2 regions of the Pseudomonas sp. KH_040 genome follow, and region 1 is predicted to be linked to the other one. Evidence: predicted binding sites of a transcription regulator. Region 1 holds the regulator's gene; the other holds the start of a gene.
The links. Region 1 encodes sigma-54, which starts transcription at its own class of promoters, with help from an activator protein. Its sites were predicted from a motif close to ANTGGCATNNANNTTGCTNT; they were not measured.
Positions count from the first base shown of each region.

Region 2: glnA (type I glutamate--ammonia ligase) is a predicted target of sigma-54. The motif match lies at 3,913-3,932, and genes of this name have one in related genera.

Region 1 is NZ_CM174487.1:1,030,366-1,045,816, forward strand. It holds gene rapZ (RNase adapter RapZ) at 1-220, opposite strand, end outside; gene ptsN (PTS IIA-like nitrogen regulatory protein PtsN) at 223-687, opposite strand; gene hpf (ribosome hibernation-promoting factor, HPF/YfiA family) at 700-1,008, opposite strand; gene AC3IUF_RS04435 (RNA polymerase factor sigma-54) at 1,082-2,575, opposite strand; gene lptB (LPS export ABC transporter ATP-binding protein) at 2,763-3,488, opposite strand; gene lptA (lipopolysaccharide transport periplasmic protein LptA) at 3,488-4,033, opposite strand; gene lptC (LPS export ABC transporter periplasmic protein LptC) at 4,020-4,592, opposite strand; gene AC3IUF_RS04455 (KdsC family phosphatase) at 4,601-5,125, opposite strand; gene AC3IUF_RS04460 (KpsF/GutQ family sugar-phosphate isomerase) at 5,125-6,099, opposite strand; gene AC3IUF_RS04465 (ATP-binding cassette domain-containing protein) at 6,375-7,184, shown strand; gene mlaE (lipid asymmetry maintenance ABC transporter permease subunit MlaE) at 7,184-7,981, shown strand; gene mlaD (outer membrane lipid asymmetry maintenance protein MlaD) at 7,981-8,448, shown strand; gene AC3IUF_RS04480 (MlaC/ttg2D family ABC transporter substrate-binding protein) at 8,460-9,107, shown strand; gene AC3IUF_RS04485 (STAS domain-containing protein) at 9,104-9,409, shown strand; gene AC3IUF_RS04490 (BolA family protein) at 9,525-9,764, shown strand; gene murA (UDP-N-acetylglucosamine 1-carboxyvinyltransferase) at 9,787-11,052, shown strand; gene hisG (ATP phosphoribosyltransferase) at 11,177-11,812, shown strand; gene hisD (histidinol dehydrogenase) at 11,937-13,274, shown strand; gene hisC (histidinol-phosphate transaminase) at 13,278-14,330, shown strand; gene AC3IUF_RS04515 (DUF4198 domain-containing protein) at 14,524-15,243, opposite strand; gene AC3IUF_RS04520 (TonB-dependent siderophore receptor) at 15,256-15,451, opposite strand, start outside.
Region 2 is NZ_CM174487.1:379,611-395,061, forward strand. It holds gene glnL (nitrogen regulation protein NR(II)) at 1-757, opposite strand, end outside; gene AC3IUF_RS01725 (DUF4124 domain-containing protein) at 989-1,612, opposite strand; gene AC3IUF_RS01730 (DUF4124 domain-containing protein) at 1,609-2,121, opposite strand; gene glnA (type I glutamate--ammonia ligase) at 2,411-3,817, opposite strand; gene thiI (tRNA uracil 4-sulfurtransferase ThiI) at 4,147-5,601, shown strand; gene typA (translational GTPase TypA) at 5,741-7,561, shown strand; gene AC3IUF_RS01750 (hypothetical protein) at 7,649-8,176, opposite strand; gene AC3IUF_RS01755 (YkgJ family cysteine cluster protein) at 8,366-8,803, opposite strand; gene AC3IUF_RS01760 (glycogen/starch/alpha-glucan phosphorylase) at 9,063-11,513, shown strand; gene AC3IUF_RS01765 (DUF2339 domain-containing protein) at 11,681-15,265, shown strand; gene AC3IUF_RS01770 (DUF3999 domain-containing protein) at 15,262-15,451, shown strand, end outside.

The DNA.
Region 1 (15,451 bases):
GCTCCGGAAAGCGCGTCAGGTGGCTCGGCAGGTTGCGCGCATCGATGGACACGGCCACCAGCGGTTGCGCCAGCTCAGTGTGAATCAGCGCGCGTTCGGCCAGTTCCGGCAGCAAGCCTGCAGGAAGGTTGTCGATGCAGTAATAGCCATTGTCCTCAAGGACATCCAGAGCCGTACTTTTACCCGAGCCGGAACGGCCGCTGACGATGATCAAGCGCATGATTAATGCCCGTTCTGCTCGTCCAGGACAACCTGATACAAGGCTTCGTTGCTCGCGGCGCTGCGCAGTTTATCGCGCACGTCCTTGCGGTCGAGCATGCTGGCGATCTGACGCAGCAACTCCAGGTGCGCATCGGTGGCGGCTTCCGGGACCAGCAGTACGAACAGCAGGTCAACCGGAGCGCCATCAATGGCGTCGAAATCGATTGGCGTATCAAGGTGCATCAAGGCGCTGATAGGCGACTGGCAACCCTTGAGACGGCAGTGAGGAATGGCGATGCCGTTACCAAAACCGGTGGAGCCGAGTTTTTCACGGGCAATCAACGCCTCGAAGACATCTTGCATCTCCAGATCCGGCACTTCGCGGGCGATCAGGTTGGCAATTTGTTCGAGGGCTTTCTTTTTACTGCCGCCCGGCACGTTCACGAGGGAACGGCCGGGGGTCAGGATGGTTTCAAGTCGGATCATGGATTAGGGATGTTAACGACCGGTAGCGCCCTGAAGGAGGCTCTGGGTCTTTTCCTTATGCTTTTTGAGTTGGCGATCCAGCTTGTCGGTCAGTGAGTCGATCGCAGCATACATATCAGTATCTTCTGCGTTAGCGACCACTTCGCTGCCGGGTATATGCAAGGTGGCTTCAATTTTCTGCTTCAGCTTTTCGACGCACATCGTGACTTGCACGTTGGTGATCTTGTCGAAATGTCGCTCCAGTCGTTGGAGTTTTTCCTCGATGTAGGAACGCAGAGGTTGGGTCACTTCCAGTTGGTGTCCACTGATGTTGACTTGCATACAGCTTCTCCTTCGTTGCCAGTGCATAAAGCGGCAGGCCGAAAAGCCTGCCACTGGAACGCTGTAACGTGGCTTACATCAACCGCTTGCGTTCGCTCGAAGGCGCGATCCCGAGGGATTCGCGGTACTTGGCGACGGTGCGGCGAGCCACCTGAATGCCTTGTGCCTCCAGTAAACCAGCGATCTTGCTGTCACTCAACGGCTTTTTCTGATTTTCCGCTGCAACCAGTTTTTTGATGATCGCGCGGATCGCTGTGGACGAGCATTCGCCGCCTTCGGAGGTGCTGACGTGGCTGGAGAAAAAGTATTTCAACTCATAAATACCGCGCGGGGTATGCATGAATTTCTGTGTGGTCACCCGTGAAATCGTTGATTCGTGCATGCCGACCGCTTCGGCGATGTCATGCAGGACCAGCGGCTTCATGGCTTCGTCGCCGTACTCCAGAAAACCGCGCTGATGCTCGACGATCTGGGTGGCAACTTTCATCAGGGTTTCGTTGCGGCTCTGCAGGCTCTTGATGAACCAGCGGGCTTCCTGCAACTGATTGCGCATGAAGGTGTTGTCGGCGCTGGTGTCGGCGCGACGCACGAAACCGGCGTACTGGGCATTGACGCGCAGGCGTGGCACCGACTCCTGATTGAGCTCGACCAGCCAGCGTTCGTTGTCCTTGCGCACGATAACGTCAGGGACAACATATTCGGCTTCAGTCGACTCGATTTGCGAGCCTGGGCGCGGATTCAGGCTCTGCACCAGTTCGATGACCTGACGCAGTTCGTCTTCCTTGAGCTTCATGCGACGCATCAACTGGCTGTAGTCGCGGCCGCCGAGCAGGTCGATGTAATCGCTGACCAGACGCTTGGCTTCAGCCAGCCAAGGCGTCTTGGCTGGCAGCTGGCGCAATTGCAGCAGCAGGCATTCGCCGAGGTTGCGGGCGCCGATGCCGGCTGGTTCAAATTGTTGAATGCGGTGCAGGACGGCTTCGATTTCGTCCAGTTCGATGTCCAGTTCCGGATCGAACGCCTCGAGGATCTCTTCGAGGGTTTCATCCAGGTAGCCCTGATTGTTGATGCAATCGATCAGGGTGACGGCGATCAGGCGATCGGTGTCGGACATCGGTGCAAGGTTCAGTTGCCACAGCAGATGGCTTTGCAGGCTCTCGCCGACGGAGGTGCGTGTGGTGAAGTCCCACTCGTCATCGTCGCTGCTCGGCAGGCTGCTGGCACTGGTCTGGTAGACGTCTTCCCAAGCGGTGTCGACCGGAAGCTCGTTGGGGATGCGCTCGTTCCATTCGCCCTCCTCGAGGTTGTCCACCGTCGGGGCAGTTTCCTGATAGGACGGTTCCTGGATTTCGGTGGCGGGCTTCTGTTCGGCGTTGTCGGCCATGGGGTCGGAATTGTCGAAGTCGTCGCCTTCTTCCTGGCGTTCGAGCATCGGATTGGATTCCAGAGCCTCCTGGATTTCCTGTTGCAGATCCAGGGTCGACAATTGGAGCAGACGGATGGCCTGTTGCAGCTGCGGTGTCATCGTCAGCTGCTGGCCCATTCTCAAGACTAGCGATGGTTTCATGGCAGGGGCTTAACACCTTATTCGCCGGCGCTATGCGCCATCCACTACAGGGCGCCGAAGCGCCAAACTTAAGCAAATTATATGCCTGAAACTGAAGTGTTTGCCTAGAGCGCTGTAACAATTAAAGCGTATTAAATCCTGCTTGAATCGATACAGCGCCCGGGCGGCGCACCGGGCACTGTTGCGCTTACAGGCGGAACTCGTGGCCCAGATACACTTCCTTGACCAGATCGTTGGCCAGGATGGTTTCTGCATCGCCCTCGGCAATCAACTGACCGTCGTTGACGATGTAAGCGGTTTCGCAGATGTCCAGCGTCTCACGGACGTTGTGGTCGGTGATCAGTACACCAATGCCCTTGGCCTTGAGGTGGTGGATGATCTGCTTGATGTCGCCGACCGAAATCGGGTCGACACCGGCGAACGGTTCGTCGAGCAGGATGAATTTCGGTGCCGTTGCCAGCGCGCGAGCGATTTCCACACGGCGGCGTTCACCACCGGACAGGCTCATGCCGAGGTTGTCGCGGATGTGACTGATGTGGAATTCCTGCAGCAGGTTTTCCAGCTCTTTGCGACGGCCGGCCTTGTCGAGCTCCTGGCGGGTCTCGAGGATGGCCATGATGTTGTCGGCCACCGACAGTTTGCGGAAGATCGACGCTTCTTGCGGCAGATAGCCGATACCGGCCTTGGCACGACCGTGCATCGGCTGGTGGCTGACGTCCAGATCATCGATCAGCACGCGACCCTGATCGGCCTGTACCAGGCCGACGATCATGTAGAAGCAGGTCGTCTTGCCGGCGCCGTTCGGGCCGAGCAGGCCGACGATCTGGCCGCTGTCGATCGACAGGCTGACATCACGCACGACCTGGCGGCTTTTATAGGCCTTGGCCAGGTGCTGAGCTTTCAGAGTTGCCATTACTGGGTTTTCTCGTCGGTTTTCTTCTTCGGCTGGATCACCATGTCGATGCGCGGACGCGCCTCGGTGACCTTGCTGCCGGTAGCGCGACCGGCGCTGGCCAGTTTCTTCACGGTGTCATAGACGATTTTCTCGCCTTGCGTCGTGTTGTTGTCCTTATCGACAACCTTGGCCTTGTCGATCAGTACAACGCGGTTTTGCGCGGCGTGGTACTGGATCGTTACGCCCCAGCCCTGTACAGGCTTGGCATCACCTTGAGTCTGCAACTGTTCGAAGTAGGCGAGGTTGCCCACCGACGTCACGACATCGATATCGCCAGCCGGCGTACGGGTGATGGTCACCGTGTTGCCTTTAACGATCATCGAGCCTTGGGTGATGATCACATCACCTTTGTAGGTGGCGATGCCGTTCTTGTCATCCAGTTGGGCGTCGTCGGCCTGAATGCGGATAGGTTGCTGCTGATCGTTCGGCAGAGCCCAGGCGCTCACGCTTCCCAGTGCTGCGCCCAGACTGAGCAAAATAGGGAGGGTTTTAACGAGCCTCATACTGTCCTCTTACGTTCGATTGCAGGTGTATCCTGCTTTCCTTCAGGTACGCTTTCATTCCGACGCCAGTCGATACACCGCCAGCACCCTCGATTCTAACGGGTTGCTCGGTCTGCGCATATTCTTGCTGCGGGAACACGGTCATGCGGGTGCTGGTGATCAGAGTGCCGCGTTTTTTCTCATCGGTGCGCTGTACGCGTACCGAATCGATCAGTTCAACTTCGGTACCGCCCGAGTTCACTTCGCCGCGTTCGCTGGTTACGTGCCAAGGGAAGTCGGTGCCGCGATACATGTTCAGGTCCGGCTTTGTGACCAGGGTGACATCGGTAGCCTTGACGTGCTCGGCCTTGTCGGAGGTCATTTCATACTGCACTTTGCCGTCCGGCAGGTATTGCAGGGTGTGCGTGTTGGTTGCATACCAGTCGATAGGCGTTTCGACCGACGTCACCGGTGGCTTGTCGAGGAAGCGTTCCGGACTGATGTTCCAGTAGCCCACCGCGGCAAATATCGCCGCGATACAGCCGAACAGCAGGAAGTTGCGAAATTTTTTGCTAAACATGGTTTGGCTCACAGGTACGCGGCGTTGGCCGCATCGAGGCGGCCCTGGGCGCGCAGGATCAATTCGCAGAATTCGCGGGCGGCCCCTTCGCCACCACGGGCGCGGGTTACGCCATGGGCGTGTTCGCGGACGAAATCGGCGGCGTTGGCTACGGCCATGCCCAGACCAACACGGCGAATCACCGGCAGATCGGGCAGATCGTCACCGAGGTAAGCGACTTCTTCATAGCTTAGGCCCAGTTGCTCAAGCAGACCGTCGAGAACAACCAATTTGTCTTCGCGGCCCTGAAACAGGTGGGGAATCCCCAGGTTTTTCGCTCGACGTTCAACGACGGGTGTCTTGCGGCCGCTGATGATAGCGGTCTGCACGCCGGCGTTCATCAGCATTTTGATGCCTTGACCGTCGAGGGTGTTGAAGGTCTTGAACTCGCTGCCGTCTTCAAGGAAGTACAGGCGACCGTCGGTGAGAACGCCGTCGACGTCGAAAACCGCCAGTTTGATCGCTTTGCCGCGTTGCAGCAGATCGTTGCTCATTACATGACTCCTGCGCGCAGCAGATCGGAGAGGTTGAAGGCGCCGACCGGGCGATCTTCCTCGTCTACGACTACCAATGCGTTGATTCGGTGATCTTCCATGATTTTCAGGGCTTCGGCGGCCAGCATTTCCGGGCGGGCAGTCTTGCCGTGGGCCGTCATTACCTGGTCGATGGTGGCGCTGCGGATGTCGATGCTGCGATCCAGCGTGCGGCGCAAGTCGCCGTCGGTGAAGATCCCGGCGAGTTTACCGTCCGTTTCAAGGATAACGGTCATGCCCAGACCTTTACGGGTCATTTCCATCAATGCGTCTTTGAGCAGCGTGCCGCGTTGGACTTGCGGCAACTCTTGTCCGGCGTGCATGACGTTTTCCACTTTCAGCAGCAGGCGACGGCCGAGGGCGCCACCCGGGTGCGAGAAAGCGAAATCTTCGGCGGTGAAGCCGCGTGCTTCCAGCAGTGCCACGGCCAGCGCATCGCCCATGACCAGTGCTGCGGTCGTCGACGAGGTCGGTGCCAGGTTCAGCGGGCAGGCTTCGTGTTCGACGTGAACGTTGAGATTGACTTCGGCCGCCTTGGCCAGCGGCGATTGCGGGTTGCCGGTGACGCTGATCAACTGGATGCCCAGACGTTTGATCAACGGCAGCAAAGTCACGATTTCATTGGTCGAGCCGGAGTTCGACAGGGCCAGGATCACGTCGTCGCGGGTGATCATGCCCATGTCGCCATGGCTGGCCTCGGCCGGGTGCACGAAAAATGCAGGGGTGCCGGTGCTGGCCAGGGTCGCGGCAATCTTGTTGCCGATGTGCCCGGATTTGCCCATGCCAACCACGACCACACGGCCTTTACTGGCCAGAATCATCTCGCAAGCACGTACGAAATCGGCGTCGATATGGGGCAGCAAGCCTTGTACGGCTTCCACTTCGAGTTGGATGGTGCGTTGTGCCGATTGAATCAGGTCGCTGGATTGGCTCATGTCAGAAATCGTATAGCCCGATGAAAAGGCGGCGATTATAGCGGTTATGTTGCAAAGGCTCACGCAAGTTCGTCGTGCTTTGTCATTCCTCGTTACCAAAAGCCGGCAAAAGAGCCTGCGCACCTGTCATATCGCCGAACACAGGCTGGTACAAGCCTTGGGCGCTTAGCCTTTGCAGTGATATAGTTCGCCGCCAGTTCGGCCTGCCCGGGATGTACGTGCTTTTTAAGTAAAGACAGGCGTCCGAGTGAGAGGCTGCATCGCAAGGAGTTTAGATGAGTGCCGATAACGCCTACGCGGTCGAGCTGAAGGGAGTCTCCTTCAAGCGCGGTGCGCGCAGCATTTTCAATAACGTCGATATTCGCATCCCGCGCGGCAAGGTCACCGGCATCATGGGACCTTCCGGGTGTGGCAAGACCACGCTGCTGCGATTGATGGGTGCACAATTGCGCCCTGCCAGCGGCGAAGTCTGGGTCAACGGCCAGAACCTGCCTGCGCTTTCGCGCAGCGATCTGTTCGATGCGCGAAAGCACATGGGTGTGCTGTTTCAAAGCGGCGCGCTGTTCACCGATCTCGATGTGTTCGAGAACGTCGCTTTCCCACTGCGTGTTCATACCGATTTGCCGGAAGAAATGATCCGCGACATCGTCCTGCTCAAATTGCAGGCGGTCGGTCTGCGCGGTGCCATCGAATTGATGCCGGATGAGCTGTCCGGTGGCATGAAGCGCCGTGTCGCACTGGCGCGGGCGATTGCGCTCGATCCGCAGATCCTCATGTACGACGAACCGTTCGTCGGGCAGGATCCGATCGCCATGGGCGTGTTGGTCCGTCTGATCCGTCTGCTCAATGATGCTCTGGGGATCACCAGTATCGTGGTGTCCCACGATCTGGCTGAAACCGCGAGCATCGCTGACTATATCTATGTCGTCGGTGATGGTCAGGTGCTGGGTCAGGGTACGCCGGACGAGTTGATGAACTCGGACGAGCCGCGGATCCGCCAGTTCATGACCGGCGATCCCGATGGCCCGGTGCCGTACCATTTTCCAGCGACGGATTACCGCGCAGATCTTCTGGGGAAGCGCTGATGCGCAGAATTTCATTAATAGAACGCGTGCGCCGGTTCGGCGAGGCGGCGATCGACGCCGTCGCGGTGTTCGGTCGTGCGACGCTGTTTCTGTTTCATGCCTTGCTGGGGCGTGGCGGGATCAGCGGTGGCTTCAGCCTTCTGGTCAAGCAACTGCATTCAGTCGGCGTGATGTCGCTGGTGATCATCGTCGTTTCCGGGATCTTCATCGGCATGGTGCTGGCGCTGCAGGGCTTCAGCATTCTGTCGAGCTACGGTTCGGAACAGGCCGTGGGGCAGATGGTTGCGCTGACCCTGTTGCGTGAGCTCGGCCCGGTGGTGACAGCGCTGTTGTTCGCCGGTCGTGCCGGTTCGGCGTTGACGGCAGAGATCGGCAACATGAAGTCCACCGAACAGCTTTCCAGCCTGGAAATGATCGGCGTCGATCCGCTCAAGTACATCATTGCCCCGCGCCTGTGGGCCGGCTTCATTTCCCTGCCAGTGCTGGCGATGATATTCAGCGTGGTGGGCATCTGGGGCGGTTCGTGGGTGGCTGTCGACTGGCTGGGTGTGTATGAAGGCTCTTATTGGGCAAACATGCAGAACAGCGTGAATTTCACCAGTGACGTGCTCAATGGCGTGATCAAAAGTATTGTTTTCGCCTTTGTAGTGACCTGGATCGCCGTATTCCAAGGCTACGACTGTGAGCCCACTTCCGAGGGGATCAGCCGTGCCACCACCAAGACCGTGGTGTTTGCCTCGCTGGCAGTGCTCGGCCTGGACTTTATTCTGACCGCTTTGATGTTTGGAGATTTCTGATGCAAAACCGCACCCTGGAAATCGGTGTCGGCCTGTTCCTGCTGGCAGGGATCCTGGCTTTGTTGCTGCTTGCTTTGCGGGTCAGTGGTCTGTCTCCGACGTCGACCACCGACACCTATAAACTGTATGCCTACTTTGACAATATCGCCGGTTTGACGGTCAGAGCCAAAGTGACCATGGCCGGTGTGACCATCGGCAAGGTCACGGCAATCGATCTGGATCGCGACAGCTTCACCGGTCGGGTCACCCTGCAAGTGGATAAAAAGGTCGACAACCTGCCGACCGACTCCACAGCGTCTATCCTGACCGCTGGTCTGCTGGGCGAGAAGTACATCGGTATCAGCGTAGGCGGTGAAGACAAACCGCTGAAGGATGGCGGAACCATCCACGACACCCAGTCGTCACTGGTACTGGAAGACCTGATCGGTAAATTCCTGCTCAATACCGTTAGCAAAGACGCCAAATGAGGAGCTTTTGAATGATCTCTATCTTGCGACGCAGCCTGTTGGTGCTGTTGGCGGCCTTGCCGTTGATGGGTAACGCCGTGGCTGCTGCGACTTCGGCACATGATCTGGTTCAGGACACGACCACCCGGTTGCTGGCCGACCTGGCTGCCAACAAAGAGAAATACAAGCAGGATCCGACTGATTTCTACGCGGCGCTCAACACCATCGTCGGGCCGGTAGTGGATGCCGAAGGCATTTCCAAAAGCATCATGACGGTCAAGTATTCGCGCAAGGCCACGCCGGCGCAGATGCAGACCTTCCAGGAAAACTTCAAAAAAGGCCTGTTTCAGTTCTACGGTAACGCCTTGCTTGAGTACAACAATCAGGGCATCACCGTTGATCCTGCCAAGGACGAATCGGGCGATCGCACCAGCGTCAACATGACCGTCAAGGGCAGCAGCGGCGCGATCTATCCTGTGCAGTACACGCTCGAGAAGATCAACGGCGAGTGGAAACTGCGCAACGTGATCATCAACGGCATCAACATCGGCAAGCTGTTCCGTGATCAGTTCGCCGACGCGATGCAGCGCAATGGCAACGATCTGGACAAGACCATCAATGGTTGGGCCGGGGAAGTGGCCAAGGCCAAGGAAGCCACCGAAAAGAACCCCGCGCAATGAATGAGGCCGCAGTTCGTATGAGTGATGTCGACGAGCTTCTGCTCAGTGGCGTGCTGGACTATCGCACCGGTGCCGACCTGCGCAAGGAAGGCCAGGCGCTGATCAAGTCCAGCAAGGCTGCTTCGCTGGTGATCGATTGCTCGGCGGTGAAGAAGTCCAGCAGCGTCGGTTTGTCGTTGCTGCTGTGCTTCATGCGCGATGCGAATGCGGCCGGCAAGGCTGTCAGCATCCGTGCGATGCCCGAAGACATGCGCGAAATTGCTCAGGTCAGTGAACTGACCGAACTGTTGGCGCACCCCTGAACCCACATCTATAAAGAAGCCCCCCGTCAGAGTCCTGCCATGCGGGGTTCGCAGGCGCGGGGCTTTTTTGTATGATGTCCGACCCGTGCGCACAGGGCGCCGATTGAGGTTGAGCATGCAGGCCGTAGAAGTGAAGAGCTTCCTTGAAGGAAAGCTGCCCGGAACGTTGGTAGAAGTTGAGGGCGAAGGCTGCAATTTCCAGCTGAACGTGATTAGCGATGAACTGGCGGCGTTGAGCCCGGTGAAGCGTCAGCAGCAGATCTATGCCCATTTGAACCCATGGATCACCGATGGCAGCATCCATGCGGTCACTATGAAATTTTTCAGCAGCGCGGCCTGGGCCGAGCGCACCTGAGCCTAAGGGCGTCGAGATTCTTATGGATAAATTGATTATTACCGGTGGCGCTCGTCTTGATGGCGAGATCCGCATTTCCGGCGCAAAAAACTCTGCCCTGCCGATCCTGGCTGCCACCCTGCTGTGCGATGGCCCGGTGACCGTTGGCAACCTGCCGCACCTGCACGACATCACCACCATGATCGAGCTGTTCGGTCGCATGGGCATTGAGCCGGTGATCGACGAGAAGCTCAGCGTCGAAATCGACCCGCGCACCATCAAGACCCTGATCGCGCCGTACGAACTGGTGAAAACCATGCGTGCGTCGATCCTGGTACTGGGCCCGATGGTTGCCCGTTTCGGTGAAGCCGAAGTGGCACTGCCTGGCGGTTGCGCCATCGGTTCGCGTCCGGTCGACCTGCACATCCGTGGCCTCGAAGCCATGGGCGCGGTCATCGACGTCGAAGGCGGCTACATCAAGGCCAAGGCCCCTGAAGGTGGCCTGCGCGGTGCGCACTTCTTCTTCGACACCGTCAGCGTGACCGGTACCGAGAACATCATGATGGCCGCTGCTCTGGCCAAGGGCCGCAGCGTGTTGCAGAACGCCGCACGTGAACCTGAAGTGGTTGACCTGGCGAACTTCCTCAACGCCATGGGCGCCAAGGTTTCCGGCGCCGGTACCGACACCATCACCATCGATGGCGTCGAGCGTCTGGGTTCGGCTTTCTATAAAGTCATGCCTGACCGTATCGAGACCGGTACCTACCTTGTCGCTGCCGCTGTGACCGGCGGCCGCGTCAAGGTCAAGGACACCGATCCGACCATCCTCGAAGCCGTTCTGGAAAAACTCCGTGAAGCCGGCGCAGAAATCACCTGCGGTGAAGACTGGATCGAGCTGAACATGCACGGCAAGCGTCCGAAAGCAGTCAACGTGCGCACCGCGCCGTACCCTGCATTCCCGACCGACATGCAGGCGCAGTTCATCTCGCTCAACGCCATTGCCGAAGGCACCGGTGCGGTAATCGAGACGATCTTCGAAAACCGTTTCATGCACGTGTACGAGTTGCACCGCATGGGCGCCAAGATTCAGGTCGAAGGCAACACTGCCATCGTTACCGGTACTGAAGTCCTCAAGGGCGCGCCAGTAATGGCCACCGACCTGCGTGCTTCGGCCAGCCTGGTGATATCGGCACTGGTTGCCGAAGGTGACACGCTGATCGACCGCATCTACCACATCGACCGTGGTTACGAGTGCATCGAAGAAAAACTGCAGATGCTGGGCGCCAAGATCCGTCGCGTTCCGGGCTGATTGCTGCATTGGGACACAGGGACGTGTCCACTGATTTTAAGAGTCGAGCCGGTTTCCGGCTCGATGTGTGTCCGGCGCCGATTGCGACCGGACATGAGTACCTTGATAAGGACTGACGTTTCCCATGTTGACCATCGCACTGTCCAAGGGCCGCATCCTTGACGACACCCTGCCGCTTCTCGCCGAAGCGGGCATCGTGCCGACCGAGAATCCGGACAAGAGCCGCAAGCTGATCATCCCCACGACGCAAGACGACGTTCGTCTGCTGATCGTGCGTGCCACCGATGTGCCGACTTACGTCGAGCATGGCGCGGCTGACCTCGGCGTTGCCGGTAAAGACGTGTTGATGGAATACACCGGCCAGGGCCTCTACGAGCCACTGGATCTGCAGATCGCCCAGTGCAAGCTGATGACCGCCGGCAAGATCGGCGCGCCTGAGCCCAAGGGCCGTCTGCGCGTGGCGACCAAGTTCGTCAACGTCGCCAAGCGCTACTACGCCGAGCAGGGCCGTCAGGTCGACATCATCAAGCTGTACGGCTCGATGGAGCTGGCACCGCTGATCGGTCTCGCTGACAAGATCATCGACGTGGTCGACACCGGCAACACCCTGCGCGCCAACGGCCTGGAACCTCAGGAACTGATCGCCACGATCAGCTCGCGCCTGGTGGTCAACAAGGCTTCGATGAAAATGCAACACGCCCGAATCCAGGCGTTGATCGATACCCTGCGCAACGCAGTGGAATCGCGACACCGCGGCTGATTTACCTGCGCGACCCCAAGTCGCGCCGTCTATCCGCCTCATAGCCAGAATTCTCAGGTGCCCAAGCGGATCGAATGATAGTTTCGGGCGCCTGAGTTTTTGCCATTCCTATGAGGCTCTCGCTATGACCGCACCGACTGCAATTCGCCGACTCAACGCTGCTGACCCGGATTTCGCGCATCATCTGGATCATCTGCTGAGCTGGGAAAGTGTGTCTGACGACTCGGTCAATCAGCGCGTGCTGGACATCATCAAGGCTGTGCGCGAACGCGGTGACGCGGCGCTGGTCGAGTTCACCCAGAAGTTCGACGGCCTCGAAGTCGCTTCGATGGCCGATCTGATTCTGCCGCGTGAGCGCCTGGAACTGGCGCTCACGCGCATCACCGTGGCACAGCGCGAAGCACTGGAAAAAGCCGCAGCCCGCGTGCGCAGCTACCATGAAAAACAGAAGCAGGATTCGTGGAGTTACACCGAAGCTGACGGCACTGTACTGGGCCAGAAGGTCACGCCGCTGGATCGCGCCGGTCTGTACGTGCCGGGGGGCAAAGCGTCGTATCCGTCGTCGGTATTGATGAACGCGATTCCTGCCAAGGTCGCCGGCGTGACCGAAGTGGTCATGGTGGTGCCGACGCCACGCGGTGAAATCAATGAGCTGGTGCTGGCGGCTGCGTGCATCGCCGGCGTCGACCGGGTGTTCACCATCGGCGGCGCGCAAGCCGTTGCGGCGCTGGCCTATGGCACCGAAAGCGTGCCGCAAGTCGACAAAGTCGTTGGCCCGGGCAACATCTATGTCGCCACGGCCAAGCGTCACGTATTCGGTCAGGTCGGCATCGACATGATCGCCGGCCCTTCGGAAATTCTCGTGGTCTGCGACGGTCAGACCGATCCGGACTGGATCGCCATGGACCTGTTCTCGCAAGCCGAGCACGACGAAGACGCCCAGGCGATTCTGGTCAGCCCGGACGCCGAGTTCCTCGACAAGGTCGCCGCGAGCATCGATAAACTGCTGCCGACCATGGACCGCGCGACCATCATCGAAACTTCGATCAATGGCCGTGGTGCACTGATTCACGTGAAGGACATGGCGCAAGCGATCGAAGTCGCCAACCGTATTGCCCCGGAACACTTGGAGCTTTCGGTCGCTGACCCGCAAGCCTGGCTGCCGCAGATCCGCCATGCTGGCGCGATCTTCATGGGCCGTCACACCTCCGAAGCGCTGGGCGACTACTGCGCTGGCCCGAACCACGTGCTGCCGACCTCCGGCACCGCGCGCTTCTCCTCGCCGCTGGGTGTGTATGACTTCCAGAAGCGTTCGTCGATCATTTTCTGCTCCGAGGCCGGCGCTTCCGAGCTGGGTAAAACGGCATCGGTATTGGCCCGTGGAGAATCGCTGAGCGCCCACGCACGCAGTGCCGAATACCGCATCAAAGACGAAGACTTTCTAAAAGGGCAGGGGAACTGAGCGATGAGTAAATTCTGGAGCCCGTTCGTCAAGGATCTGGTGCCCTACGTGCCGGGCGAACAACCGAAGCTGACCAAACTGGTCAAGCTCAACACCAATGAAAACCCGTACGGCCCGTCGCCAAAAGCCTTGGCAGCGATGCAGACCGAACTGAATGACAACCTGCGTCTGTACCCGGACCCGAACAGCGACCTGCTGAAAACCGCCGTCGCCCAGTATTACGGTGTGCAGAGCAATCAGGTGTTCCTCGGCAACGGTTCGGATGAAGTGCTCGCGCACATTTTTCACGGCTTGCTGCAACACGATAAGCCGCTGTTGTTCCCCGACATCAGCTACAGCTTCTATCCGGTGTATTGCGGTTTGTACGGCATCGAGTTTGATGCGGTGCCGCTGGATGCGCAGTTCCAGATCGACCCGGCAGACTATGCCAAGCCGAATGGCGGGATCATTTTCCCGAATCCGAATGCGCCAACCGGATGCCTGCTGGCGCTGGACGCGGTCGAGCAGATCCTCAAGGCCAGCGCGGATTCGGTCGTGGTGGTTGACGAGGCCTATATCGACTTCGGCGGCGAGACGGCGATCACTCTGGTGGACCGTTATCCGAACCTGCTGGTGACGCAGACGTTGTCCAAGTCGCGTTCGCTGGCGGGTTTGCGCGTTGGTCTGGCGGTTGGGCATCCGGATTTGATCGAGGCGTTAGAGCGGATCAAGAACAGCTTCAACTCTTATCCGCTGGATCGTCTGGCGATTGTCGGTGCGGCGGCGGCGTTCGAAGATCGCGAGCATTTCGGCAAGACTTGCCGTCTGGTGATCGAAAGCCGTGAGTGGGTGATTGCACAGTTGCAGGCCAAGGGTTTTGAAGTACTGCCGTCGGCGGCCAACTTCATCTTCGCCCGGCACCCGCAGCATGATGCGGCGGGGCTGGCGGCTAAATTGCGCGAGCAGGGTGTGATTGTGCGGCACTTCAAGCAGGAGCGGATTGCGCAGTTCCTGCGGATTTCGATTGGCACGCCGGAGCAGAATCAGGCGCTGATCGATGGGCTTGGCGATCTATAAAAGCAAGAGCCCCTCACCCTAGCCCTCTCCCGGAGGGAGAGGGGACTGAATGGGGGATGCTGTTGAACTGCACCGACCTGATGCTGCTTTACCGAATCCATAATCGACTCGGTCTTCCAGGTCGATGCATGACGCCCTGCACATCGGTCGGCTCCCTCTCCCTCTGGGAGAGGGCTGGGGTGAGGGTGTGCTTTTATTCGTGATGCGGCTCGCCGAGGAATGTCAGCGAACTGAACAACCCACGACTATTCACATCCACACTGTTCTTCACCGGCACCTCAACCTGCGCCGCAATCACATTCAACCCTTCATTCCTCACCAACACCTGCGCCCGACCATCCTTGTCAGTCGCGGTGCTCAATGTGTTCGGCGCACTGCGATAATCGCCAATCAACTTCACCCCAGCCGCCGGTTTGCCATCGAGCAACACCCGCACCGGTAATGACTTGCCCGGCCCAACCGTCAGCGGATCAACCTCCGGCAGAATCAGCAGTTTGATCTGATCGAGTTTCGGCAACTTCGCCCCCGGCTGATAAATCGCCAGGCTGTACTTGAACGTCTCGGTTGCCTCAATGGCGCCCGGCACTTTGCTGCGGCCTTCGTTGACCCACTTCTTGTCGGCCGTTTGCGACCACATGCCATTGTTCAATGCCACGGCCATCACCGCCGGCGACTTCAAAGGTTTCAGGCGAGCATGATCCGCCAGGCGCTCGACGCTCACCGGAATCATCTTGCCGGCAACGTCGTAAGCCCAGGCGCCGCTGATCTTCTGCGCTTTGAACGCGTTGTCCTCAGCGCCGTGACCATAGACCACTTCGATATTGCCGCGACGCTCTTCGGTCCATAGGCCATGAGCCGAGACTTCGCCTGCGAACAGCGCGGCGATGAGCACAAGGGTTTTGTCGTATTGCATGGTGACGTCCTTTTACAGATTGAGTGTCAGGCTGACGGTGAAGTTGCGCGGCTCGCCGGGGTTGACCCAGTAGTTGCTGTAGGAGCGCTCGTAATACTTTTCGTCGAAAAGGTTGTTCAGATTGAGGCCGACAGTGACCTTGTCGCTGGCCTTGTAATGCGCGAGCAGGTCGACGGTGTGATACGCCGGAAGTTCGAAGTCGCTGCCG
Region 2 (15,451 bases), 650 kb from region 1:
TCGCGTTGCGCACGATGTTCAACACCGCCTGAATCATTTGCTCGCGGTCGATCAATACGTCGGGAATGCTTGGGTCGTAATCGCGCACCAAGGTGATGCAGCCCTGACTTTCGGCTTCAACCAGTTGGCAAACGCGCTCCAGCACTTCGTGGACGTTGCACATGGCCAGCGACGGCAGCTTGTTCGAGCCGAGCATGCGGTCCACCAGATTGCGCAGGCGGTCGGCCTCTTCAATGATCACGTTGGTGTAATCGCGCAGGCTGTCTTCCGGTAGCTCGCGGGCCAGCAGTTGCGCGGCGCCACGGATACCGCCGAGCGGATTCTTGATTTCATGGGCGAGACCGCGCACCAGCATCTTGCTGGTTTCCTGCTTGGACAGCTGCGCCTCTTCCTTGGTGATCCGCAGCAAGCGGTCACGCGGATGAACCTCCAGCAGGAGCATGGTCGCGCCGTTGCTGAGGATCGGCGTCACCGCGTAATCCACGGTCAAGGTCTGGCCGGTGAGGGCGGTGAGCATCGCTTCGCGTTTGGTAAACGGGTGCGCCTGCTCTACCGCTTGGCGCAACGAATTCAGCGCCTCGGTGGATTCGGTGAACAGCTCGCTGATGAATTGCCCATGGCTACGCTGCCCGCTGATGGCGAGCAGCATCTCCGCCGCCGGGTTCATGTACTCGAGGCGCAATTCGGCGTCGAGCAGGATGGTGGCGGTGGTCAGGTTGTCGAGCAGCAAACGGTGGATTGCGTCGCTAATAGTCATCGGAGCCTCTTTTGGGGGCGGAGCGTGCGCAAATAACAAGCGTCGGTGAACGGAAAATGCAAAAACCAAACCAAGGCTCTGAAAAGAAGCGTTCAACGCCTGAAACAGGCGTTTGACGCTCGTTTGCGTGGCATTCGGCCGGCCTTTGCGGGTACTTTCGAACCAAAATGGGTTGAGATCTGGGTATGGCGCAGACTATTGCACCAATATAGTGCGCAAAGCTGAATGGCGTTAGAAGAAACGCAGGAAGGGATTTTTCGGCTCTGGCGGTTTGTCTTTCAGCGGACATTCCGGACGTACGCCGTAGTCGTCGGCGACGCAGGGTTTGACCTGACGTTTCTGCGCGAGAGAGATGCGCAGCATGTGGAACGGCTGGTTGGCGGTGCGTTCGACCGTTCGCCCTTCGGCGTCGAGGATTTCCACCGAAAGGTTGTGGCTGCCACGGTCGATGTTACTCAGAGGAAAAACCGGCGTCAGGCCGGGTTCGCCAGTGGCCTGCCCATCCAGCAACAGCCGATAGCGATGACCTTTTTGCAGGCCGGGTTCGCTGGTGACGCTGACGATGATCTCGCCGGCACTGCTGCGAATTGTGGCATCGGGTTCGGGCACCAGAATGCGCAGCATGTCGTAGTGGAACGGTGGTTGTTCCGGGGATTTTTTTGCGGTGGTGATCGGCGCAGCGGCGCCGGGGTTGGCCGACATGCGATTGCTGGTCGCGATCGGTACGCGCTTGGCGTTGCTGCGCGGTTGATCGGTGTAGACGCGATTGCCCTGAGCATCGGTATAGGTGAAGACCTCTGCTGAGGCTTGCAGCATCAGCAGCGCCAGCACGACGAACAAGCTTGCGCGGATCATGGCTTGTGTACCCGCTGTACGCTGAGAGGTACTGGCGGGCTCTGCTGGATGACCGTTTGCCCGTCAATCACCTGCACCGCTAAACGATGTTCGCCGCGATCTACGTTTACCAGTTGCAGGATTGGCACGTTGCTCGGCTGACCGTAAGGCTCATCGTCCAATACCAGCCTTAATTGATGGGGCGGTCGAAGGCGCGGCTTGATCAGCACATTGACGGTGAAGGTGCCGTTGTTGGCGCGCAATGCTTCTTCGGTGGGCAGTCCGGCGAGTTCAAGAATGTCATAGGCGTTGGGCGCAGGTTCACGGTTGTCGGTTTCGGGCGCGGGTGGTGCGCTGGGCGCCTGCGGCTCGACACGGTTGAGCGGCGGCAACTCCACGGGCTGCGCCTTTACGCCGTCCGGCGAATGATCGCTATAGACCGTGTTGCCGTTGGCGTCAGTGTACTTGTAGATCTGTGCGACAGCGGGCAGGGCGATCAGCAGCAGTATGTAGAGAAAGATGCGACCCATGAAACCGACCGGGATTGAAAGCGATGGGGTGCAGCATAGGACAGGTGTGGCGGTTGGCCCAACCCTGCACACATCCAGAGATCATTCATACACCACAATTGATCGTTCCCACGCTCTGCGTGGGTACGCCTCAAGGGACGCTCCGCGTCCAGTGACGCGTAGCGTCACGGGCTGCATTCCCACGCGGAGCGTGGGAATGATCAGCATCACGTCATAAATGGCAGGCAATAAAAAAGGCCTCCCGAAGGAGGCCTCTTTTTGTCACGCCGAAAAACGCGGCGCTACCGGATCAGCAGCTGTAGTACAGCTCATATTCCAGTGGGTGTACGAAGGTGCGAACCTTGATTTCTTCTTCCGATTTCAGCGCGATGTAAGCGTCGATGAAGTCGTCGGAGAATACGCCGCCCTTGGTCAGGAACGCGCGGCCCTTGTCCAGCTCTTCCAGGGCTTCTTTCAAGCTGCCGCAAACTTGCGGGATCTCTTTCGCCTCTTCAGGCGGCAGGTCGTACAGGTTTTTGTCAGCAGCGTCGCCTGGGTGGATCTTGTTCTGGATACCGTCCAGACCGGCCATCAGCAGCGCTGCGAAGGCCAGGTACGGGTTGGCAGCCGGATCCGGGAAGCGGGCTTCGATACGGCGGGCTTTCGGGCTCGACACGTAAGGAATACGGATCGAAGCGGAACGGTTGCGAGCCGAGTAGGCCAGCATCACTGGAGCTTCGAAGCCTGGAACCAGACGCTTGTACGAGTTGGTCGCCGGGTTGGTGAAGCCGTTCAGGGCCTTACCGTGCTTGATGATGCCGCCGATGAAGTACAGAGCGGTATCGGACAGGCCGGCATAACCTTCACCGGCGAAGGTGTTCTTGCCGTCTTTCCAGATCGACATGTGCACGTGCATGCCCGAACCGTTGTCGCCGTACAGTGGCTTCGGCATGAAGGTCGCGGTGCGACCGTAAGCGTCAGCAACGTTGTGCACAACATACTTCAGGGTTTGGGTTTCGTCGGCTTTCTTCACCAGGGTGTTGAACTTGACGCCGATTTCGTTCTGGCCGGCAGTCGCCACTTCGTGGTGGTGAACTTCGACGGTCAGGCCCATTTCTTCCAGTGCGTTGCACATGGAGGTACGGATTTCGTGGTCGTGGTCGAACGGCGGAACCGGGAAGTAGCCACCTTTGACGCCTGGACGGTGACCCTTGTTGCCGCCTTCGATGTCCTGGTCGGACATCCACGAACCTTGCTCGGAGTAGATCTTGAACATCGAGCCGGAGATGTCCGACTTGAATTTCACCGAGTCAAAGATGAAGAACTCAGGCTCAGGACCGGCGAACACGGTGTCACCGATACCGGTGGCTTTCAGGTGTTCTTCGGCACGCTTGGCGATCGCACGTGGGTCGCGGTCGTAGCCTTGCATGCTCGAAGGTTCGATGATGTCGCACACCAGGATCAGGGTGGCGTCTTCGGTGAACGGGTCGAGTACGGCAGTTTCGTCAACCGGCATCAGGATCATGTCGGAGGCTTCGATTCCTTTCCAGCCAGCGATGGAGGAACCGTCGAACATTTTGCCGACTTCGAAGAAGTCTTCATCCAGCGCATCGCGAGCCGGCATGGTCACGTGGTGCTGAGTGCCTTTGGTGTCCGTGAAGCGCAGATCAATCCACTTGACGTCATGATCTTTGATGAGTTGAACCGTCTTCGACATATGTCCTCCGGGTGGCTTCGGGCTTAGTAGTGGATGCCCTTAGAATTTGGGTGATGCCGGCGCGAATACTCTGCCAAGGCAACCTGCCTCACAAGGGAGCAAATTGCATGCCAGTGCCCCAGCATGGGTTTTTTGCCCCAAATTCACGCTTATAAAGGTGCAAAGCGTCTCAATGCGGAAAATCTCGCCCTTTAATGTAGCGTCATAAATCGAAAATGACCCGTTTTGGTGCATGCAAAACCTTCTGCACATTAACTGGTTAAACCTTGAGCAATTTCCGCTATAATCCGCGCCCCCCTTTTTCGGCTGGCCGTTCGCGCGCTGTTTTCATGAAACTAATCGTAAAAGTCTTCCCCGAGATCACCATCAAAAGCCGACCTGTCCGGACGAAATTCATCCGCCAGCTGGCCAAGAACATCCGCACCGTGCTCCGCGACCTGGACCCGGCCGTGGTGGTGAACGGTGTGTGGGACAATCTCGAACTGGAAACCCGCGTTACCGATCCCAAAGCCTTGAAAGAGATGGGCGAGCGCCTGACCTGCATGCCGGGCATCGCGCACTTTCTGCAGATCGACGAGTACCCGCTGGGCGACTTCGACGACATCACCGAGAAGTGCAAACAGCACTACGGCGATGCACTGGCCGGGAAGATTTTCTCGGTGCGTTGCAAGCGTGCCGGCAAGCACGCATTCAGCTCGATGGATGTCGAAAAATACGTCGGCAGCAAGCTGCGCCGTGAGTGCGGTGCTGCCGGGATCGACCTGAAAGCGCCGGAAATCGAAGTCCGCATCGAAGTTCGCGACAAACGGTTGTTTGTGATTCACAGCCAGCACAACGGCATCGGCGGTTACCCGCTCGGCGCCCTTGAGCAGACGCTGGTATTGATGTCCGGCGGCTTTGACTCGACCGTTGCGGCCTACCAGATCATTCGTCGCGGCCTGATGACGCACTTCTGCTTCTTCAATCTGGGCGGGCGTGCCCATGAATTGGGCGTGATGGAAGTCGCGCATTTCATCTGGAAGAAGTACGGCAGCTCGCAACGCGTGCTATTTGTCAGTGTTCCGTTCGAAGAAGTGCTGGGCGAAATTCTCGGCAAAGTCGATAACAGTCATATGGGCGTCGTATTGAAGCGTATGATGTTGCGCGCGGCCTCCAATATCGCCGACCGCCTGCAGATCGAGGCGCTGGTCACCGGCGAGGCGATCTCCCAGGTGTCGAGCCAGACGCTGCCGAACCTGTCGGTGATCGACTGCGTGACCGACAAACTGGTCCTGCGTCCGCTGATCGTGGCGCACAAGCAGGACATCATCGACACGGCCAACGAGATCGGCACTGCCGATTTCGCCCGGCACATGCCGGAATACTGCGGGGTCATTTCGGTCAATCCGAAAACCGCCGCCAAACGCGGTCGTGTTGAACACGAAGAGAAAGAATTCGACATGGCAGTCCTCGAGCGTGCGCTCGAAAACGCCAAACTGGTGCCGATCGATCGGGTGATCGACGAATTGGGCCAGGACGTACAGATTGAAGAAGTCAGCGAAGCACTGGCCGGCCAGATCGTGATCGACATCCGTCACCCGGATGCCGCCGAGGATGAGCCGCTGGAACTCGCTGGCGTAGAAGTACAGACGATGCCGTTCTACGCAGTGAACGCTCGTTTCAAGGAGCTGGATCCGACTCGCCAGTACCTGCTGTATTGCGACAAAGGCGTGATGAGTCGCCTGCATGCTCACCATTTGCTCAGTGAGGGGCATGCCAATGTGCGCGTTTATCGACCGAGCTAAGTGCCCGGGGCTGTTTGCCTGTGGCCTGCGTCACCGGCCCCCCGACACCGCCGTCAAGCTGTAACGGCCATGCCGGACACTACTGCTAATCGCTGCCAAGACTTGTCAGCAAACCGAATCCTCTGATCGAGATACACAAGTGATCGAAAATCTACGCAACATCGCCATCATCGCCCACGTTGACCATGGTAAAACCACCCTGGTAGACAAACTCCTGCGTCAATCCGGCACCCTGGAGCGCAACGAGCTCAACGACGAGCGCGTGATGGACTCCAACGACCAGGAAAAAGAGCGCGGTATTACCATTCTGGCGAAAAACACCGCCATCAACTGGAACGGCTACCACATCAACATCGTGGACACCCCGGGCCACGCCGACTTCGGCGGCGAAGTTGAACGCGTAATGTCGATGGTTGACTCCGTTCTGCTGCTGGTTGACGCTCAAGACGGCCCTATGCCGCAAACCCGTTTCGTGACCAAGAAGGCTTTCGAAGCCGGCCTGCGTCCAATCGTGGTAATCAACAAGGTTGACCGTCCAGGCGCGCGTCCGGACTGGGTTCTGGATCAGATCTTCGACCTGTTCGACAACCTCGGTGCTACCGAAGAACAACTGGACTTCCAGGTTGTTTACGCTTCGGCCCTGAACGGTATTGCCGGTCTGGATCACACCGCCATGGCGGAAGACATGACCCCGCTGTACCAAGCGGTAGTCGACCACGTTCCGCCTCCGGCCGTTGACCGTGACGGTCCGTTCCAGATGCAGATCTCCGCTCTGGACTACAACAGCTTCCTGGGTGTTATCGGTGTTGGCCGTATCGCTCGTGGTCGCGTCAAGCCGAACACCCCGGTTGTCGCTATCAGCGCCGACGGCAAGCGCCGCAACGGTCGTATCCTGAAGCTGATGGGTCACCACGGTCTGCACCGCATTGACGTTGAAGAAGCAGCAGCCGGCGACATCGTCTGCATCAGCGGCTTCGACGAGCTGTTCATCTCCGACACTCTGTGCGATATCAACACCGTCGAGGCGATGAAGCCGCTGACCGTTGACGAGCCAACCGTTTCCATGACCTTCCAGGTAAACGACTCGCCATTCTGCGGTAAAGAAGGCAAGTTCGTGACCTCCCGTAACATCAAGGATCGTCTGGACAAAGAGCTGCTGTACAACGTTGCACTGCGCGTTGAAGAAGGCGACTCGGCTGACAAGTTCAAGGTTTCCGGCCGTGGTGAGCTGCACCTCTCGGTACTGATCGAAACCATGCGTCGCGAAGGCTTCGAGCTGGCCCTGGGCCGTCCTGAAGTGATCATCCGTGAAGTTGACGGCGTGAAGCAGGAACCGTTCGAAAACGTAACCATCGACATCCCTGAAGAATCGCAGGGCAAGGTCATGGAAGAGATGGGTCTGCGTAAGGGCGACCTGAGCAACATGGTGCCGGATGGCAAGGGCCGTGTTCGTCTGGAATACAACATCCCTGCTCGCGGTCTGATCGGTTTCCGTAACCAGTTCCTGACCCTGACCAACGGTGCTGGCATCCTGACCTCGATCTTCGACCGTTACGCTCCAGTGAAGTCGGGCCACATGTCCGGCCGTCAGAACGGCGTTCTGGTTTCGGTTGAAACCGGTAAGGCACTGACCTACTCGCTGGAAACCCTGCAGGCTCGTGGCAAGCTGTTCGTAGAACACGGCCAGGAGATCTACAACGGTCAAATCGTTGGTCAGAACAGCCGCGACAACGACCTGGGTGTAAACCCAACCAAAGGCAAGAAGCTCGACAACATGCGTGCTTCGGGTAAAGACGAAACCATCGCTCTGGTACCACCTGTTCGCTTCACCCTGGAACAGGCTCTGGAATACATCCAGGAAGACGAGCTGTGCGAAGTTACTCCTAAGTCCATCCGTCTTCGCAAGAAGATCCTGGACGAAAGCGAGCGTACCCGCGCTGCCAAGAAAGCCAAGGCGTAATTTAGCCCGCGCTTGAAAAAACGCCCCCGGTCGCGAGACCGGGGGCGTTTTTGTTTGTCTGCGATCAACAGCGAAGCAATGGGCAAATCAAGCGTCGAACCAGCGAAACGCGAGGAAGGTTTCCGCGATCTTGCGCAGTACAGCCTTGTCCGCTTTGTTGGCTATGCCATCGCCGTTCACATCGGAGTTAGTGAAGGAGTCGAGGCTGCCGTCATTGTCACCATCGTACGCGGCTGCGCGTCGGATCTTGATGGGTTTGCCGAGCTCGCCATCGTCTTCACTGAATTGAAGCGTGACCACATTGGGTGTGCCGTCCTGATGATGGTCGGTTGCGCCAATTTTCAGATAGCGCTCCCAGTTATCGCCGGCATTGAACCAGTTGAGCTGCAGGAAGACCTCGGCAAAGGCCGTGAGTAGCAACTGATCCTGAAAATTCTGCAGTCCGTCGCTGTTGATATCACCCGCGAAGCCGAACTCAATGCAGCCATCGGCGGACATATCCAGTGCAAAAGCTTCGTGGACGAGGTTGGCAGAGCCATTGTGGAAGTGCAGCTGCACGGCATCGGCTTTGCCGTTACCGCTACGATCCTGGGCTGTCACTTTTAAATAACGCATGAGCATCTTCTCTGAGGGAGTGATGCTCCACACTAGTGTTGGGGAGAGATACTTTCTGTCGGGTGAATGCTTGATAAAGCATAGGAAATTGCGACAAGCGGGTATGGTCGAGTTACCCGTTCCTGTAAGAACAATCTACGGATGGCACTTTCAGTACGGAGCTCGCCTTTGGCCAACTCCGGGGTTGGGTCAGAACCGCTCGATCGCCCGGAAATTCTGCTCGCGCACCACTTCCTTTGGCTTGTACGCGCAATACCCAGGCCGCGGCCCGATCTTCGGGTGATTGCGGCAGGTATCCGGGCGCTTGTCATAAATGGTGCACAAGCGGCTCTTACGATCCAGGTAGTAGCAATCGTTGTTGCTCATGCGCTGCAAGGTGAAGATGCCGGACTTCTGGTTGAAGCGTTCGACCAGGCCTTCCTTTTGCAGGCGCTTGGCGATGTTCTTCGGCGGATCGCCCAGTTCGAACTCGTCGACCACACCGATGCGCACCAGATCCTTGATCTTCACCTCGACCGGCAGCGTGCAGCAGCTGGACACGCAGGAACCGCACATTGGGGCTGAGTATTTCGCCCACGTATCGAGACGGTCGATCTCGGCGGCGGCAATCAGGTTGGGCTTCATCATCGGGAGTTACCAGGCGTGTGTGCATCAGGGCGCGCGATCATACCGGGACTGGTGGATTTTTGAACAACCTTTCGCCAGATTTTTTCTGCATACAGGCACATTGCCGGACAATTCGGCACGGCCCCTGCATTCATTAGCTCACTCGCCAAGGTAATGCCGGGCTATCTCACCGTCTCAGGAAATACTGCCGAACCAGAGCCCTCACCGTCGGTCAGACCGTCTAGGCTCAGACAATTCCCGCTCGCTCGAGGTCCTATTGATGACTCAAGAACCACTAGTTCGCGAAGCAGAGGTGGCCGCATTCCGCGACGCCGTCCTGACCAAGCTCACCTATGCGGTGGGCAAAGACCCCGATCACGCCTTCGACCATGACTGGTTCGAAGCCATTGCGTTGGCGGCGCGTGATCACATGGTCGAACACTGGATGGACCACACCCGGCAGATCTACCGCAAAGGTCAGAAACGGGTGTATTACCTCTCGCTGGAATTTCTTATCGGCCGCTTGCTCTATGACAGCCTGAGCAACCTTGGTCTGCTCGACGTCGCCCGTGAAGCATTGACCGAACTCGGTGTCGATCTGGAGCGCATCCGTTTGCTGGAGCCCGATGCAGCGCTCGGCAATGGCGGCCTCGGGCGTCTGGCGGCGTGCTTCATGGAAAGCATGTCGACCCTCGGCATTGCCGGCCACGGTTATGGCATTCGTTATGAACACGGCTTGTTCCGCCAGGCGATTGTCGATGGCTGGCAGCAGGAGCAGACCGAGCACTGGCTGGATTTCGGTAACCCGTGGGAGTTCGAACGGCCAGAAGTCGTGTACTCCATCGGCTTCGGCGGCAGCGTTGAAACCGTCACCGACATTTCCGGCAAGTCCAAACAAGTCTGGTCGCCGGCGGAAACCGTCCGCGCCATTGCTTACGACACGCCAGTGGTGGGCTGGCGCGGGGCGAGCGTCAACACTTTGCGGCTGTGGCGTGCGCGCGCCATGGAAGATTTGCACCTGGAGCGTTTCAACGCCGGTGACCACTTGGGTGCCGTCGCCGAGGTTGCCCGCGCGGAAAGTATCTCCCGCGTGCTCTACCCGGCGGACAGCACTGAAGCAGGGCAGGAGCTGCGCCTGCGCCAGGAATACTTCTTTGTCGCTGCTTCCTTGCAGGATTTGCTGCGCCGTCACCGCAACATGCACACCTCGGTGCTGACCTTGGGCGATCATGCGGCGATCCAGCTCAACGATACGCACCCTTCGATTGCCGTTGCCGAACTGATGCGCCAACTGGTCGACGTCTACGACGTGGCGTGGGATGCCGCGTGGCAAGTGACCGTCGACACGCTGTCATACACCAACCACACGCTGCTGCCTGAAGCACTGGAAACTTGGCCTGTGGGCTTGATGGAACGCATGCTGCCACGGCACATGCAGATCATTTACCTGATCAACGCCCAGCACATCGACGCGCTGCGGGCCAAAGGCATTCACGATTTCGACGTGCTGCGCGCGGTGTCGCTGATCGAAGAAGACAACGGTCGCCGGGTACGCATGGGCAACCTCGCTTTCCTCGGTTCGCACAGCGTCAATGGCGTGTCTGGCTTGCACACGCAACTGATGCGCAAAACCGTATTCGCCGAACTGCACAAGCTCTACCCGGAGCGGATCAACAACAAAACCAACGGCATTACCTTCCGCCGCTGGCTGTATCAGGCCAACTCGGAACTGACTTCGATGCTGGTCGATGCGCTCGGCCCGGATCTATTGGATAACCCCGAAGAGCGTCTGCTCGATCTTGAGCCGTTCGCCGAAAAAACCGCGTTCCGCAAAGCTTTTGCCGAGCAGCGGCTGCACAGCAAAAAAGCCCTGGCCTATCTGATTCACGAACGGCTGGGTATTGCGGTCAATCCGGCGGCGATGTTCGACGTGCAGGTCAAACGGATCCACGAATACAAACGCCAGTTGCTCAACCTGATGCACACCGTGGCGCTGTATCAGGCGATTCGCGCCGAGCCGGAAGTCGACTGGGTGCCACGGGTGAAAATCTTCGCCGGCAAGGCGGCGGCGAGTTATCACCAGGCCAAACTGATCATCAAGCTGACCAACGACATCGCCCGGGTGGTGAACAACGATCCGACCGTGCGCGGCTTGCTGAAAGTGGTGTTCCTGCCCAACTACAACGTCAGCCTGGCGGAGAGCATTATTCCGGCGGCGGACTTGTCCGAGCAGATTTCCACCGCAGGCTTCGAGGCGTCAGGCACCAGTAACATGAAGTTCGGCCTCAACGGCGCGCTGACCATCGGCACGCTGGACGGTGCAAACGTGGAAATGTGCGAACGCATCGGTGCCGAACACATGTTCATCTTCGGCCTCAGCGCCCAGCAGGTCGAAGCGCGCAAACAGAACCACGAGTTCAGCGCAGTGCCGGACATCGCCGCGTCCCATCGTCTGAACGATGTGCTGCAAGCGATTCGCGGCGGGGTGTTCTCGCCGGATGACACCTCGCGTTATACCGGGCTGATCGATTCGCTGGTGGATTACGACCGCTTCCTGGTCTGCGCTGACTTCGACTCCTACTGGGAAGCGCAGAAACGCGTTGAAGCGCATTGGCACGATTCCAACAACTGGTGGCGTTCAGCGGTGCTCAACACGGCGCGGATGGGCTGGTTCTCCTCGGATCGGACGATTCGCGAGTACGCCACGGATATCTGGAAAGCGCTGGAGTAACTTTCCGTTCGGCTCGATATAATCGCGTGCCGGAAAAGATCGCAGCCTTCGGCAGCTTCTACACAGGTGTTCGCATAACCCTGTAGGAGCTGCCGAAGGCTGCGATCTTTTTGGGTCAGGCTGCGCTAATCTTCCCGGATTGGCCTTTGCGCTTAGGGATATCGACCATGCAATGGATGTTCATGTTGATCGGGCTGATGCTCGGCTGGCTGCTCGACGAGTCGTTCAGTGACGCGCTGTTGGGCGCGTTGTTGGGGCTGGCAATCGGGCAGACGATCCGCATCGCTCGGCTTGGCTCGCTGGCGGCGGCGCAACAGCAGCAACTTGAGCAGGCGAAGGTTGCTTTGCAGGGTGTCGAACAGCGCCTGTTTCTGCTCGAAGGCGTGCCCCTTCATGCTGCGCCGCCACCGACTTCGGCGCCGGCCGCCGAACCTGTCGTCGAACCGCTCAAAGCAGTCGAAGAAGCCCCGGCCCCCGAACTGGTCTGGGAACTGCCGCCCGAACTCGAACCGATTTCCGCCGTCGCCAGCGAAACCAGTCAACCGCTGCCTGCTGATGTGTGGCGCCTCGATGCCGTCACGCCCGAACCGTCAAAACCCGCCGAACCCCGTGGCCCGAACCTCATCGAGCGCGGCATCAATGCTGCGCGTAACTGGCTGTTCGGCGGCAACACCGTGCTGCGCGTTGGCGTGGTGTTGTTGTTTTTCGGTCTGGCGTTCCTGCTGCGCTACGCCACCGAAGGCATGATCGTGCCGATCGAGTTGCGTTACGCCGGTGTCGCGGCGGCCGCGTTGGGCTTGCTCGCGCTGGGTTGGTGGCTGCGCCGGCGCAACAGCAATTACGCGTTGATGCTGCAAGGCACCGGGATCGCGGTGCTGTACCTGACGGTGTTTGCGGCGATGCGCCTGCACCCGTTGCTCGATCCGTCGGCCGCGCTGGGACTGCTGGTGGCGGTGACGATTTTCTCGGCGATTCTCGCCATTACCCAAGACGCCTTGGGGCTTGCCGCAGCGGCGGCGCTGGGCGGTTTTGCCGCGCCGATCCTGACTTCGACCGGCGCCGGCAACCACGTCGCGCTGTTCAGTTATTTCGCGCTGCTCAACGCCGGCATTCTCGCCATCGCCTGGTTCAAGGCCTGGCGTCTGCTCAACCTGATCGGCTTCGTCGGCACCTTTGGTATCGGTTTCGCCTGGGGTTTGCGTTCGTATACGCCGGAGCTGTTGTGGAGCACCGAGCCGTTCCTGATTCTGTTTTTCCTGATGTACCTCGCCATCGGCCTGCTGTTCGCCCGGCGCAAATTGCTCGACATGCCGGACGCGCCGGCGGCGGACGACCGCGAGGCGTTGCTGCACTGGTCTGCGCGCAAGGGCGATTACGTCGACGGCACGATGCTGTTCGGCCCGCCGATCATTGGCTTCGGTCTGCAGTTTGCGCTGGTGCAGCATCTGGAGTTTGCTGCCGCTTTCAGTGCGCTGGCGTTGGGCATGATCTACATGGCGCTGGCCAAGGTGTTGATGGGCGGGCGCGCGGTGCTGCTGGGCGAAACCTGTCTGGCGCTCGGAGTGATTTTTGCCAGTCTGGCGATCCCGCTGGGGCTCGATGCGCGTTGGACCTCGGCGGCGTGGGCGGTGGAAGGCGCGGGGATTTTCTGGCTCGGTTTGCGCCAGCATCGACCGTTCGCCCGCGCGTTTGCCTTGCTGCTGCAACTGGGTTCCGCGTTAGCCTTCCTCAGTCAGTTGCGGGTCGGCGAAAGCAGTCTGCTCGACGGTGCGCCGCTGGGCGCTTTGATGCTCGGGATTGCCTTGCTGTTCAGCTTCTATCAATTGCGCAAGGCCTCGACGCAACAGGCATCACTTTGGGAGCGTCAAGGCTTGCCGGTGTTGGCGTGCCTGGGCCTGACCTTCCTCTATCTGCTGGCGCCGCTGTTCTTCTTCGTTCAGGCCACTGCCATCAGTTGGGCGCTGGCCGGTCTGGTGACGTTGTTTGTCGGTCTGCGGATTCAATCGCGCACCTTCCTGTTCACCGCGTTTGCCGTGCAGTTGCTCGGCGGTGCGTTGTTCCTGTTGCGTCTGCAAGGCGCGGGCGAGGATTCGGCAGCGGTGTTCAGCGCCGGCTGGAGTGGCTTGCTCAGTGCTTCGCTGATCGGTCTGGCGTTGATCGCCGGCATGCTGTTGGCGGCCCGTGATGAAATGGTGCGCGGTGATGTACGTCTGCTGCGCGGATTGTCGGTGGTGCTGTTGGCTGGTCTGGTGCTGATCAATCTGGCGGTGCTGTTTGTCCTGCCATGGCAGACCGCGAGCGCGGTGTGGGCGGCCAGTGGTTTGCTGATTATCTGGTTGAGCCTGTACCTCAAGCAGCGCGTGAGTTTTGTTTTCGGTTTGTTGTTGCAAGTGATCGGTGGCGCGGCGTTTTTGCTGGCCGGTCCGGAGTTGCTCGGGCCACTGTCCAGCGAAGGTTTGAAACCGCTGGCCCATGGCGGATTCTGGACGCCGCTGGTACTGGGGCTGGCGGCGATGATCGGTGCGTGGCGCCTGCAACTGGGCAATCACGCCTCGGCATTCGATGCGTTGAGTTTGCAGCGCTTGTCCGAAGTACTGCTGGTGTGGGGCGCGGGTTGGTGGGCGCTGGCGTGGGTTAGCGAGGTGCTGCGTTTTGCTGCTCCGAATTTGCAAGGCACGTTGCTGCTGTTGGTTGCAGCCGTAAGCGTGGCGGTGTGGACTGTGTTGTCGCTACGTTTGAAATGGCCGGCGCTGGGCTTGCTCTGCACCTTGCTGATTCCGGCGGCAGGTCTGGTGTTGCTCGCTGCTTGGCATTCGCGTTATCACCCGGCGACGGATTTCGGCTGGCTGGCGTGGGCGGCGGTGTTCGCCGTGCACTTCTTCAGTCTGCGGCGCCTGGCGCCGATGTTGCCGGCGCGCGCCTTGAGTACGGCGCATGTATTGGGCTGTTGGTTGCTGATTGGCGTGCTGGCGCTGGAATTGCGTTACGGGCTACTGCTGTTGTCCGAGCAATACAACGCCTGGCGTTGGTTGGGTTGGGCGATTCTGCCGAGCGTTTATCTGCTGCTGGCAGCGGCCCCGCGCTCTTGGCCGTGGCCGGTCGCAGCGTTTGCCCGCGAGTACCGCTTGTACGCCGCCGCGCCGCTGGCGGTGCTGATGCTCGCGTGGTTTTGGTTGGCGAATGGCGTCAGCGATGGCAACGCCGAACCGTTGCCGTATGTGCCGCTGCTGAACCCGCTGGAGCTGGGTCTGTTGTTTGCTTTGTTCGGCGTTTATGTCTGGTCGCGCAGTGCAGTTTCGCAGCTGTCGATTCGTCAGGACTACGCCGAATACGCGACGCAACTGATCGCCGGGGTATCGCTGTTCGCTTTCTGCACCGCGCTGGTCACCCGCGCGGCACACCATTGGGCCGGGATTCCGTTCGAGCTCGATCAACTGCTCGGCTCGATGCTGGTGCAGGCCGGATTGTCCATCGTCTGGACGTTGATGGCGCTCGGGCTGATGATCGGCGGGCATCTGCGTCATCGTCGCGAAGTGTGGTTGATCGGCGCGGCGCTGATTGCGCTGGTGGTGGCCAAACTGATTTTTGTCGAACTGAGCAACCGTGGCGGCCTTGCCCGGATCGTCTCGTTTATCGGCGTCGGCGTGTTGCTGCTGGTGGTTGGCTATTTCGCGCCGCTGCCGCCCAAACGCGTCGACGCTGACCCGGCGGCGGCCAAACCGGCCCCGAACACCGAAGGAGTTTCATCTTGAGTCGCATGCGAAATCTGGGTTGGTTGGCGTTGGGCGTGGTGATGGTGGCCGGTGCTCAGGAAAAACCGGCGGACTTCGCCACGCAGGTGCCGCTGTCTGTGAGCGGCAACGGCCCGTGGTATCGCCTCGACTTACCGTTGAGCGTGCAATTGCAGGCGCGCCAGACTGATCTCAGTGACTTGCGGG